Regions from separate parts of the Bacillus sp. AP8 genome, predicted to be linked through region 3. Evidence: predicted binding sites of a transcription regulator. Region 3 holds the regulator's gene; each other region holds the start of a gene.
What was found. The regulator Rex, encoded in region 3, represses fermentation and respiration genes when NADH is low (regulators of the CRP and FNR family bind a similar motif). The targets are predictions, from matches to a motif close to TTGTGAAATATTTCACAA.
Positions count from the first base shown of each region.

Region 1: BN349_RS12005 (L-lactate dehydrogenase) is a predicted target of Rex. The motif match lies at 1,918-1,935, and genes of this name have one in related genera.
Region 2: BN349_RS21990 (DUF3147 family protein) is a predicted target of Rex. The motif match lies at 1,899-1,916, and genes of this name have one in related genera.
Region 4: BN349_RS20050 (TorD/DmsD family molecular chaperone) is a predicted target of Rex. The motif match lies at 1,253-1,270, and genes of this name have one in related genera.

Region 1 covers NZ_CAPG01000041.1:17,741-20,933, forward strand. Annotated here, with positions in the region: gene BN349_RS23875 (hypothetical protein) at 202-381, opposite strand; gene BN349_RS12005 (L-lactate dehydrogenase) at 830-1,789, opposite strand; gene BN349_RS12010 (DUF92 domain-containing protein) at 1,986-2,783, opposite strand; gene BN349_RS12015 (5-formyltetrahydrofolate cyclo-ligase) at 2,776-3,193, opposite strand, start outside.
Region 2 covers NZ_CAPG01000093.1:25,536-28,728, reverse strand. Annotated here, with positions in the region: gene BN349_RS22000 (acyl-CoA dehydrogenase family protein) at 1-687, opposite strand, end outside; gene BN349_RS21995 (DUF3147 family protein) at 1,101-1,469, opposite strand; gene BN349_RS21990 (DUF3147 family protein) at 1,484-1,849, opposite strand; gene BN349_RS21985 (NCS2 family permease) at 2,069-3,193, opposite strand, start outside.
Region 3 covers NZ_CAPG01000092.1:4,919-8,111, reverse strand. Annotated here, with positions in the region: gene BN349_RS21780 (CPBP family intramembrane glutamic endopeptidase) at 1-679, shown strand, start outside; gene BN349_RS21775 (YdiK family protein) at 676-885, shown strand; gene BN349_RS21770 (redox-sensing transcriptional repressor Rex) at 1,013-1,693, opposite strand; gene BN349_RS21765 (ABC-F family ATP-binding cassette domain-containing protein) at 2,287-3,193, shown strand, end outside.
Region 4 covers NZ_CAPG01000084.1:9,787-12,979, reverse strand. Annotated here, with positions in the region: gene BN349_RS20055 (D-cysteine desulfhydrase) at 1-305, opposite strand, end outside; gene BN349_RS20050 (TorD/DmsD family molecular chaperone) at 472-1,170, opposite strand; gene BN349_RS20045 (hypothetical protein) at 1,717-2,136, opposite strand; gene BN349_RS20040 (cation diffusion facilitator family transporter) at 2,534-3,193, opposite strand, start outside.

The DNA of each region.
Region 1 (3,193 bases), on a different contig from region 3:
ATAACTAAAAAAATTAGTATTTGTTAAAAATTTTCACTCGCAAACTAAAAAATAGCCATGCAATAAAAATAAGACAAAACTTGTAAGAAGTCCAGATATGTTTTCCTACAATTGTAAGCTTATTTTTAAGCATGGCTGCTAAAAGAAACACTAGTTCAAAAGTATGGGTTCTTATTTTGTTATAAACTAATAGCCTTTATTCTAAGAAATAAAGCTTTGAAAAAGAAATCCACTAGGAAAAGGCATTTTCATAGACTGTGCTACTATATAACGTCTAATGAACTTAATACTAAGTAATAAATTCATTAATCGATATCGATATTTATAAGCCAATCTAAACAAAACAATAAGTAAAATGACTTTTACCAAAAACATTTTCATAAAATAATCCCTCCTAGGTGATAGTGTTCATCATAAGAGGGATTTTTATGAATTATATTATAAATATTTTAAGTCTTCGATGAGTCAAGTGAGCACGAATTATCGCAAACATTTATTTGAAGTCGCTTTTGATCCTTCAGGATTCTGCTCCTCATTCACCTTCATCCAAAACAGCAATTTTGTGTAATAAAGCTATTTTAAGGATGTTTTCGCATAATTTGTTGCCTATGAACAAGTATTGAATATAGGCTGAGTTGAATTCCACTCCAGGATGCTCGCTTTCCGCGGGGCGGGTGGTGAGCATCCTCGGCACATAGTACCTGTGGGTTCTCACCTATCCCGCTGCTCCCTCAGGAGTCTCGCACCTAACTCTCCATTCGACTTTTTTATACTATATTTATTCAGCGAACTTATTTAAAGATAAAGCAAAAATCTTTTAAAAAACATTCTATTTTAAAGATTCAATTGGAGCCATTGTTTCTTTTAGAACTTTTACTGAATGAGCAAATTTTTCTTTCTCTTCTTGATTAAGCTCTAATTCAACAATTTCTCTTAATCCGCTACGATTTACTACACATGGAACTCCAATGTAGATATCTTCTTGGCCATATTGACCTTCTAGATAAGCCGAAACTGTTAGGATACTGTTTTCGTCTTGAAGAATCGCTTTAGTAATACGAGCTAATCCCATTGCAATTCCATAATACGTAGCACCTTTACGATCGATGATTTTGTAAGCTGCATCACGAACATTTACAAACATTTCATCAAGATCTTCTTTTTTATAATCAGCTTTTGTTTCAAGAGCTTTTGCGAGTGGTTTTGCACCTAAATTAACATGGCTATATACAGGAAGTTCAGTATCACCGTGCTCACCGATTATGTATGCATGAACGTTACGAGTATCAATATCAAAATATTCTCCAAGCTCATAACGGAAACGTGCTGTATCTAGAATTGTACCTGATCCAATTACACGCTCTTTTGGAAGACCAGAGAATTTCCAAGCAGCATAAGTTAAAATATCAACTGGGTTTGCTGCAACTAAGAAAATTCCATCAAAACCAGTAGCCATAATTTCTTCTACAATAGATTTCATAATCGCTGTATTTTTAGCTACTAAATCTAAACGTGTTTCTCCAGGTTTTTGGTTTGCTCCAGCTGTTAAAACAACGATATCTGCTGTTTTACAATCAGCATATGATCCACTCCACACTTTAGTTTTTGAAGGTGCGAATGGTAAACCGTGGTTCATATCAATTGCTTCGCCCTCTGCTTTTTCTTTATTCACATCAACTAATACCAGCTCTTCAGTAATTCCTTGGTTCAATAATGCAAAAGCATAGCTACTTCCTACAAAACCAGTTCCAACTAGTACTACTCGATTAACTTTATTTTTTGTGTTCATTTCATTCTTTCCTTTCGAAAAAACATTTTTCTTATAAAGTGTACTTATTAAGTATACGCTAGAATTTTAATATAAAATACGGTAGTCATGTTGTTAAGTAAGCGCTTCATAGATGTCCATTTTGTTACAAGTTCAATATTTCACAAACTTTTTATGGAATTATATGGGCCGTTAGGTTATTCTTTCTTCAATATCCTTAATAACCCACAAAAATCATATAAGAGAATACAAAGATCAGCGTTGCAATGAAAATAGACGAAACGTTTACTATATCATTATTGCACCAATTCGCTCCTTTTATTAAAAATGTTTTTTCTCGACAATGGTATTTTTTTTCTGTTTTGAGACCGCATATCTTACATTGATAAATAGCTTGAATAGTTGCACCTAATAGTGTATCAATCACACTCCCTAGAAATCCTATCAGTATGACCAAAAGCAATAAGGTAAAGGATTGAATAGAAAACAAGCTAAAGCTTAAAAGTCCGATAAAAAGAGATGCGCCTAAAGAAGATAAGGTTCCAAGCCATGATATAGCTCCGGATGTTCCTTTCTCCACCATTTTCCCAGATAAAATATAGATTGGTTTTCTTTTACTTAAGACCCCAATCTCTGAGGCCCAAGTATCAGCATTAGCCGCGGCAATCGAAGTTATAAAAGCATATAGCCATATATTTTCATTCGTGAAGAAAAACAGAAGTGAAGAAATTGAAGCAATTGAACCATTTGCTACAACTTGAATCCAATCTCTTCGAGCTCCTTTTTCAAGCATGTCATTTAATGTCCCTTTTTGTTGATGTTTATATTTGGACCATAAGCTTGAAGTTAAAAAAAACGCACCTAATACGAATAAACCTCTCCAACCAAAACCAATCACTACACAGCATCCAGTAATAAAAGTAGCTATACTACCAGATAATGATAAAGATTTAATATAATATCCACCCATACTAGTGATTACAATTAGGGCTATATATAGTATTATTTCAACCATTTGTTTCTATGACTCCATTCGGTAGAATTAATAAACAAACAGGAACATCCAATTGGTTATGTGGGATATTCTGATATAACTGTTCTTCTAAAAGAAGTGAAATAGTCAATCCTTTATAATTCTCCAAATAACGATCATAATATCCTCCTCCAAACCCAATCCGATATCCTGATTTATCATAAACAACTCCAGGTACAATCATGACATCAAATGGACTTTGTAAAGCTTCTTCTGTTTGTTCAACAATAGGCTCTTGCAATTGATAATATACCGTTTCAAGTTGTTCAAAACTCTCAATATAACGAAACGTCATCGTTTTATCAGAAGATTTACATTTTGGAACAGCTACCTTCTTCCCTTCAAGCCAAGCTTGCTCAATGATAGAAGTAGTATCGATTTCTAATTCATTA
Region 2 (3,193 bases), on a different contig from region 3:
TTCCCCTAGTAGATTTTCTTTTGGGACTTTACAGTCTTCAAAAATCAATTCTGCTGTATCCTGACAATGTAAGCCAATTTTATCTAGTTTTCTACCTCGAGAAAATCCCGGATGATCTCTTTCAATAACCAACAAACTAATGCCTTTATGCTTAGGCACTGCTTTCGGATTTGTTTTACAAGCGACGATGACTAAATCAGAATGAATACCATTAGTTATAAATGTTTTTTGTCCATTAACAATATAATGGTCTCCATTTAAAACAGCCGTTGTACTTATATTTGCTAAATCCGACCCTGCTCCTGGTTCTGTCATAGCAATAGCTGTAATACACTCTCCACTAACACATTTTGGCAGCCATCTTTCTTTTTGCTCATCTGTTCCAAACGCCATAATATACGGGATATTAACGTCACTATGAAGACCTATTCCAACTAAACCTGAACCTACTTTCTCCAACTCTTCATTTATTACAACATTGAATCCCCAGTCTACTTCACTACCACCATATTCTTCAGGTAAGTCTGGACATAAAAAACCTTGCTCACCCATCTTTGTCCAAAAAGAGCGAGGAATAATTCGATCTTCTTCCCATTGTTCATAATAAGGGTATGCTTCTTTCTCCAAAAACTTTCTGAATGATTGACGAAAAATCTCATGTTCTTCTCTTAAATATGGATGCTTCATTATCTCTCTCCTCCATTTGTCGTTATATACCGATAGATGACAATTTACATTTAAACTTTGCCAGAAGAAATATAGAAGTTTGGAAATCGGGGTAAAACATACGAGGATTAACCTGTTAGAAAACGGTTACAAAAAACTATGTAAAATTTACTAACTTGGAATGTTTTTCTAAATATTACAAGTATAATTTTAACTTAAATTCCCAATTCTTACAAATATGATTTTATTCCGCAAATAAAAAAGAGCAGAGAAAAATTCTTTCTGCTCAACACAACTATTATAGAAATAGCAATGCGACTTTTAATCTACTAAAAGATGTAAATCATTTTTTCTCTTACAGATCTAGTAATATTCGTAAAAAAGATTGCAACAATGACTCTAATTTTTCACATCACATCTCTATTGTTTATGTATTATTTTCTCTTTACAGTTATGTGCTTAGGGTTAAATCTTATATATGAAATAGCAACAGAGCTTATTAACCAACTAAAAATACCAATACAAATACTAAACAACCAATTACCACTGATTTGTAAACCTAACAAAACAGTGATAACACAAACAACCCCGCCAATCATCCCAAACACTGAGCCATTTGCTATATAAGCAGCCTTTTTAGATCCTGATTTTATTCCAACCATTATGACAGCTGTAATCATAACAGCTGGAAATGCAGCAAATATCCCCGCTAATATCCTCCATGGAGAAACGACGCTAATGAGATAACTTAGCATAACCGCTGTTCCTCCAAGTAAAAAACGAAACCATAAATCTTTATCCACTTCTTCTCACCCCCTTATTTAAACTGCGACGTAAGCAATACAACAGCTACTGAAAATACAAGCCAACACATCATAGAATTTGTTAGACCTATTTTCCATCCTTGCTTCGGTAGCAAATACCCAGCGATAACGGCGATAAAAATATTAATTAGCATACCGAAAATAGCACCTTTTGATAGAACAACGGAGTGTTCAACAAGAAGCTCACCTTTAAAATCTAGCGCTATAGAAAGTAAGGCCGCTAAATAAACGGCTGGGAAAGCAGCAAATATACCTCCAACTCTTTCTCCTAACCTCCTTGAAATAATTGTTGAAGCTAAAACGGCTAAACCACCTAACACAAATCGAATAACTAATGCACTTACAGATAATTCACTCACTGTATTTCCCCTCTTAACAATTATTATACGAATAATTACTACTTTAATATTGTTCATTAATTCACATTACTAAACCTCTTTTTTCTCTAAAAAATTATTACCAAAAATGGTTTATTCATATAACATTTCAAACACTAGTAAACTAAGCATAAACACAAAAAAAGCTAGTCCAACTATCATATATGATAGTTGGACTAGCTCTATAAAGTACTTTAATTATTATTTTAAAAAGATAAAGTATAACAAGAAAATAACAGCTAATCCATACATAATCGGATGTACTTTTTTCGCTTTTCCTGAAACAATCATTGTAATTGGATAGAATAAGAATCCAATTGCTATACCAGTTGCAATACTATATGTTAATGCCATCATTACAACTGTAAAGAAAGCAGGTACTGCTACTTCAAACTTATTCCACTCGATATCTTTAAGTGACGTTGCCATAAGAACACCAACAATAATTAGTGCAGGTGCTGTTACAGCAGATGTGATAACAGATAGTAACGGGAAGAAGAATAGCGACAATAGCATTAAAATACCAGTTACGATTGCTGCAAATCCTGTACGTGCTCCAGCTGCAACCCCAGCAGTTGACTCAACGAAAGAAGTTGTTGTAGATGTACCAAAAATAGCTCCAGCTACAATCGCAAGTGAATCTGCTAATAGACCTCTACCAGCGCGTGGTAGTTCGTTTCCTTTCATAATACCCGCTTGTTTCGTAACAGCTACTAATGTTCCAGCTGTATCAAAGAAGGCTACGAATAAGAATGTTAAAATAACAATGAAAATATCACCTGTTAATAATTGTGACGGTTCTTTAAATGCTTCAAAAGCTGCTCCAAAAGTTGGCTCGATACTTGGTACAGCACCAACTATTTGGCTTGGAACTTTAATTAATCCAAAAATCATACCAACAATTGTAGAAATAATCATACCAATAAAAATGGCTGCTTTAAATCCTCTTGTTAATAAAATAACCGCAATAACGATTCCGAAGATTGCTAATAATGTATTACCATTTGTTAAATCACCAATTCCAACTAATGTAGCTGAATTAGCAACAACGATTCCTGCACTTTGTAATCCGATAAAAGCAATGAATATACCAATACCTGCTCCAACTGCATTTTTCAATTCAACTGGAATAGCATTAATAATCTTTTCACGGATACCTGAAAGAGATAAACATACGAAAATTACCCCAGAAATTAAAACACCAGTTAAAGCGGTTTGCCAAGGAATACCTAATGTTAACACGGCTGTATAAGCAAACAGTGCGTTTAGACCCATACCAGGAGCAAGAGCAACTGGGAACCTTGCGATTAGTCCCATCAAGATACT
Region 3 (3,193 bases):
TGGTGCTCCTCTCTTTAAATATATTGGTCTTGCAATGGGAGCTTCTGAAAATACGATAAATATCTATGCTACTGCCTATTGGTCTATATTTAGCTTTATCGTAGCTTTAATTATTACACTGATTTTAATGAGAAAGGATTTTGGTTCAGCTAGTTGGATAAGAAATGAACCTCCTGCACCAGTGGGTATGTCCATTCTTTGGGCTATAGCGGGAATTTTTCTAGCTTTCTTCGCTCAAACTATTGCAGCAAATATAGAAAGATTAATTGGAATCGAAGTAGGCTCCGAAAATACTCAAACCCTTGTAAATGTGATTTCTTCTGTTCCATCATTTGCTATAATAACTTCTATAGTTGGACCAATACTAGAAGAATTGATATTTAGAAAAATTATTTTTGGTTCTCTTTATAAAAAAATGAATTTTATATTAGCCGCATTAATTAGTTCGATCATATTTGGTTTAGCACATCTAGAATTTGAGCATATCATTCTATACACCGCTATGGGATTCACCTTTGCATTCCTATACGTTAAAACAAAACGAATTATAGTACCGATTTTTGCTCATGTCATGATGAACACTACAGTTGTTATTGTGCAGCTAATGTTCCAAGATCAAATAGAAGATATGATGAAACAAGTCGAACAAGTGCAAAGCTTTATTGGAGGATTACTATGAGACGTCAGTCACCCTTAACTTCAGGTATCATTTACATCATACTTGGAATCATTTTTACTGCTCTGGCTATTAATTATGTATCAGCCGATGGATGGAATGTATTATCATTCCTAATAGTATTTTTAGCAACCATTGATTTCGGATCTGGAATCCGTTTAGTAATGCTACATTTCCGGTTAAAGAGAATGCAAAAAAAGAAACCTTAAATAATGGCATCTATACTCTGATTACTCATTATAAGCTTATATGATTTTATAAAACATCATATAAGCTTGAAATGAAGAAGAGGTTATCTAAAGATAAATGATATATTACCTTCAGATAACCTCTTTTCTATTCCTGTTCTTGATGCTCTAATTCGATGTCATGTATATCTTCTATTGGGTAGTGCTTTAAGAAATATACAAGCGATTGTAATTCTACCGCTAAATCAATATGATGGACACGAATAGAAAGTGGAACATTTAATCTTGCTGGTGTAAAGTTTAAGATTCCTTTTACATTAGCACCAACTAAACGATCCGTGATAGGTTGTGCTACAGGAGCTGGGACGGTTAGGATTGCAACCGTTACTCCTTCTTTTTGTAGAATCTCTTCCATTTCATCCATGTCAAAAATGGTAACGTCACCTATTTTTGTACCGATTTTTTCCTTATCAACATCAAAAGCCATTTCAATCTTCGTATTATTGTTTTTCAAAAAATTATAATGCAAAAAAGCAGTCCCTAAATTTCCTACCCCAATTAATGCGACTTTCGTTAATTCATCTTGATCAAGTGTCTTTCTAAAAAAAGATAATAAATAATTTACGTTATAACCGTAACCTTTTTTACCTAACGCTCCAAAATAAGAAAAATCTCTACGAATTGTAGCGGAATCTACTTTTACAGCTTCACTTAGTTCAGCTGATGAAACACGTTGCTTTCCTGACGAATGTAAATTTTTCAAAAAACGATAATACAAAGGTAATCTCTTTGCTGTTGCTTGAGGAATTTTTATGTTTTCCTGTGGCATAATCTGCTCCCCCCATTATAATTGCTCTTAAAGTTCAATAAATTATCTATAATAATCAGGGCTTGAATTTCTTACTATTCCTACTCGAAAATATTTAATTCAATAATTATACCTTTATCTTGTCATATGCACATAATGTAATTATTGCAAAAACAGTTGTAAACGCTTCCACAGTAATAATGTTCGAAACATTTAAAATTAATAATTGCGCAAAATATAATATAATTATGAACTTTCTATGCCTTTTTGATTTCATTAAGTATAACAGAATGGATGAATAAGTATGGATTAAGCAATCCTCTTATTAACATTCCATTTCATAGAAAGAACATCCCCTTTTTCAGGTGTAACAAAGCTTTTGTCTACCAATGGCTTTGTTACCCGTTTAACTGGTCTCTTTTATCCCAATCTTAACTTTACCAATCCAACTGATTAAGTTACTTCTCCCATCTATTACCCCCTTTACATTGATGATACACTATTTTCACAATTTTGTGCCACAGTTTGTACTGTTTTTCACAATTTATATTCCTTTAATTGCTCCAATAGTGTGTTTCGTATACACTATCAGTAAGACAACTGAGGTGAATAATATGATTGTGTTACAAGTAAATAAATTATCGAAATATTATGGAGCTGAGCAAATCCTTTCTGATATAAAGCTAGAAGTACAAAAAAGGGATCGTATAGGTCTAGTAGGAAGAAATGGTGCCGGAAAATCAACCTTGTTAAAAATCATTGCTGATCAAATGTCCTATGATGATGGAGAAATAATAAAGCCAAAGGATTTATCTTTAGGTTATCTAGCACAGAATACGGGTTTACATTCTGAGCGCTCCATTTGGGATGAAATGTTAACCGTATATACACCATTAATTCAACTTGAACAGCAATTACGATCACTAGAACATCAAATGACATTACCAGAGACGTATAACAACGATGAAAAATATCAAAAAGTTTTAAAAGACTATGATGAGCTGCAAATTTCTTTTAAAGAAAAAGGAGGATATCAATACGAAGCAGATATCCGATCTGTTTTACATGGTCTTCAATTTCAGCAGTTCGATTATGCAACCCCCATTTCTTCGTTAAGTGGCGGACAACGAACAAGATTAGCTTTAGGGAAACTATTGCTCTCACAACCAGACCTTCTCATCCTTGATGAACCTACCAATCATTTAGATATTGAAACATTAACTTGGCTAGAACAATACTTACAAAATTACAAGGGTGCAGTACTAATCGTATCCCATGACCGTTATTTTATGGATAAGGTCGTTTCTGTCATTTATGAATTATCTAGACATACGATTAAAAAGTATCATGGAAATTATAGCTATTATCTTGAACGCAAGGCAGAAGACTACCAACGAGAAATGAAGCAGTTTGAAAAACAGCAAGAGGAAATTGCTAAATTAAATGATTTTATCCAAAAAAATATCGCTAGAGCAACTACTACTAAAAGAGCTCAAAGCAGGCGCAAGCAATTAGACAGGA
Region 4 (3,193 bases), on a different contig from region 3:
TTCTCTCCCTCTTCTAGTACTAGTACACATTTCATTTTCTCTTTTACTGCAGCAGCCAAGGTTAAGCGACAATGATTCGATTGAACAGCGCCACAAGTTACCAGAACATCTGCACCTTTCAACTCTGCATCGGCTACTAAGTACTCTAATTTTCTTGTTTTATTTCCTCCAGCAGTTAGCCCTAATAAGTCATCACGCTTTATGTAAATCGTAGGTCCTCCTAGTACAGTCGAAAGTGACTCTAACTTTTCCAAAGGTGTATAGCAGTTTGTATATTTTTTTCGTGGTAACTTGGATAAATTCATCTTTTTAAATCCTCCTCTTTCTTTTCTAATAAAATGTAGAATATTTATCATTATGTAAAAACGATCTATTATCATTATATCTACTTCTTCAATTACTACAATGAAGTAATCGAATTACAAAAACAGAAAATTTTATATTTTACAATTTAAAGCATAATGATTTATTCTAATAACCTCTCTCTAATTTCAAAAAGGTCCTTCCTAAAGAGGCAATAGTTTTGTAAACTTCAAGATTTGTTGATTTTTCCAAGTTTGCAAAGAAATCCTCTCCCCATTTTCCCAAATGATTCATTGTAAACTCCCATTGCTTATTTCTCCATTGATGAGCATCTGTTATTTTCCCACACTTCCACGCTTCACCTTCCTGATTACACAAATATCCAAGAAAACACAATTCATTAACAAGATGATCCGAGTATTTAACAGGATCTGTTCTAAAAAAAGCTTCTTCTACACTATATACATTATCTAACGAATCAACATTAAAGCTTTTTTGTTCATCTGTGTTTTTAAGATACATCGTTTCATAGAGACTAACAGAGGAAGTTTCTTCATTCAAAAATAAGTGTGTACACTCTTCTTTCATTTTTTCTAACATTTCTTTAGGAGAAACGTTCTTTTTATTCTCAGCAAGTACAATTAACTGGATAAGAGCTTCATTAAAAACACCTCTACTAACATTAATCCATTGCACAGAGTTTTCAATCTTACTATAAAATTCTCCATTCAAAAGTTCATTAGAAAGAGAAAACGTTGGAAATTGAATAACCCTTGATAATAGCTGATACATACTTGATCTATTCATAGCCATTTCGCCTAAATTCATACCTATATCAATCTGTTCGTCAAGGAATAAATGATTCATCCCATATTGCCTCCGTTCTATTTCAGACGTATTTTATGGACTGCTACATAACTCTCAAACATGTTATATATATGTATTATGTATTTGACTAACTTCACATAATACTAACGCAATTTTCATGCCAATTTCATATCAAATGATAAAGGCATAAATTCATTATATTTCTTTGGTTTTTTAGGTTTAATAAATATTTTAATGTACTTAACATGTAAATTTCTTAATCAATCTGATCCACATTGTTGTTCACTTGAACAATCGATAAACGGATTTAAACTATAAAAGTTACTTCCCTCGCTACGCTTGTCTAGGGTCTAGGCTTTCTTGCTTTTCTTGAAGGAGTCAACGCTATCTGCTTCAATCAACTAAATTTGTATGTATTTGATATTCGTTCGTTACACCACATCATAAAAAAATCGACTTATTGTTGTCTTTTAGAAATCAACTCACATTAGAAGTAGCTTCCTGTTTACTAATAAATATATAAAAAGAACAAAAGGTATGAAGAGCAAATCTCCTCTCCATACCTTTTGTCGATAATCTAAACGATCATTTATTTTCTAGAAGGATATCTTTTATCACTTGAGCATTTTCTTTGTCTAATTTCCCATATATATTTTTATCTTTTTCAATGATTTTTGCAGTCCCATTACTTTCAAACCAAATTAGATATTCCACAATGATCTCTGGGTTATTTTTATCATATTCAAAAAATAAAGATACTTTAACATCTTCTTCCCTAGACATTTTGATTTTAGCATTTTCTTTATTTATCGCTTTAAATGCTTTTCTTAAAACTTTTAGGTCTTCTTCCTCTGAAATAGTTTCATTATTATCTGGACTATCTGATGATGCTTTTTCTACATCCACTCTCGATAAATTGTTTATATCGAGCTTTGTATTGATACATCCTGATAACATCAATATCGAAATAATGCAGGCACCCATGATACAAGATATTTTTTTCAATCTGCCACCTCCTAGACGACTCTTCAAACTAATAGGTTTAATCACTTATCAACAGTTCATAAGCAAACATTCCATTTTCAAACTGCATTCATTTTTCACTTCTAACCTTTTTATAGTTCATTCTTCATTTATTGTATTAATCCGTTCCTTTTAACGAGGAAAAGGCAAGCCTACTCAATAATAAATTCGTTATTTTATTCCATTTCCCTGCTTCTTTAAAAATGTCATATGGGTTTAAGATCGTTTTCGCAAACTTAATTACCTAAAGTTAATGAATATAGGCCTAGTTTAATTCCTCTCCCAGTTGCATCATCTTGTTTAAAAAAAGCAATAGGGCTGTATCAAACGATCACATTTGATACAGCCCTCATTTCTTTTCTATTAGACACAAATAACCCTACATTTCCTTTCCTACTATAATATTCGGTTCAACATGTATATGAATGTCATATACACCATATTCACTTCTCATGATATTTTCCACATAAGTTGCAATATCATGTGCATCAGAAATATTTAAAGTATGATCAACAGTTATAACTGCATCAATCACTTCGTTATTTCCATAATTTCGACCTTTTATCTCTTTAATTCCTTCTACTCCATTTATTTTTGAGATAACATCTTTATAGGATAAAAGCTTTTCTCCATCGAAACCATCTGTTAATTCATGAGTTGCTTCTTTAAAAATATCCCAAGCTGTTTTACATATTAATAACCCAACAAGAAAAGCAGTTACGCTATCTAGCCACGGCATGTTTAATTGTGCTCCAAAGATTCCTACTGCTGTTCCAATACTTACCCATGCATCAGAAATATTATCTTTTGCAGCTGCCATAACTGCTTTACTATTAATTCTCAAGGCTAATCTCTTATTGTAACGATAAACAAAATACATGACACCGGCTGAAAATATACCTACATAAGCAGCAAGTATATCTGGAGAAGCTTTACCTCCTTCAAATATTGATCTCACAGTATCAGATAAAACCTGTATACCAACAGCGAACATGATAAAGGAAGCCATTAAAGAAGCTATTGTTTCACTTTTCCAGTG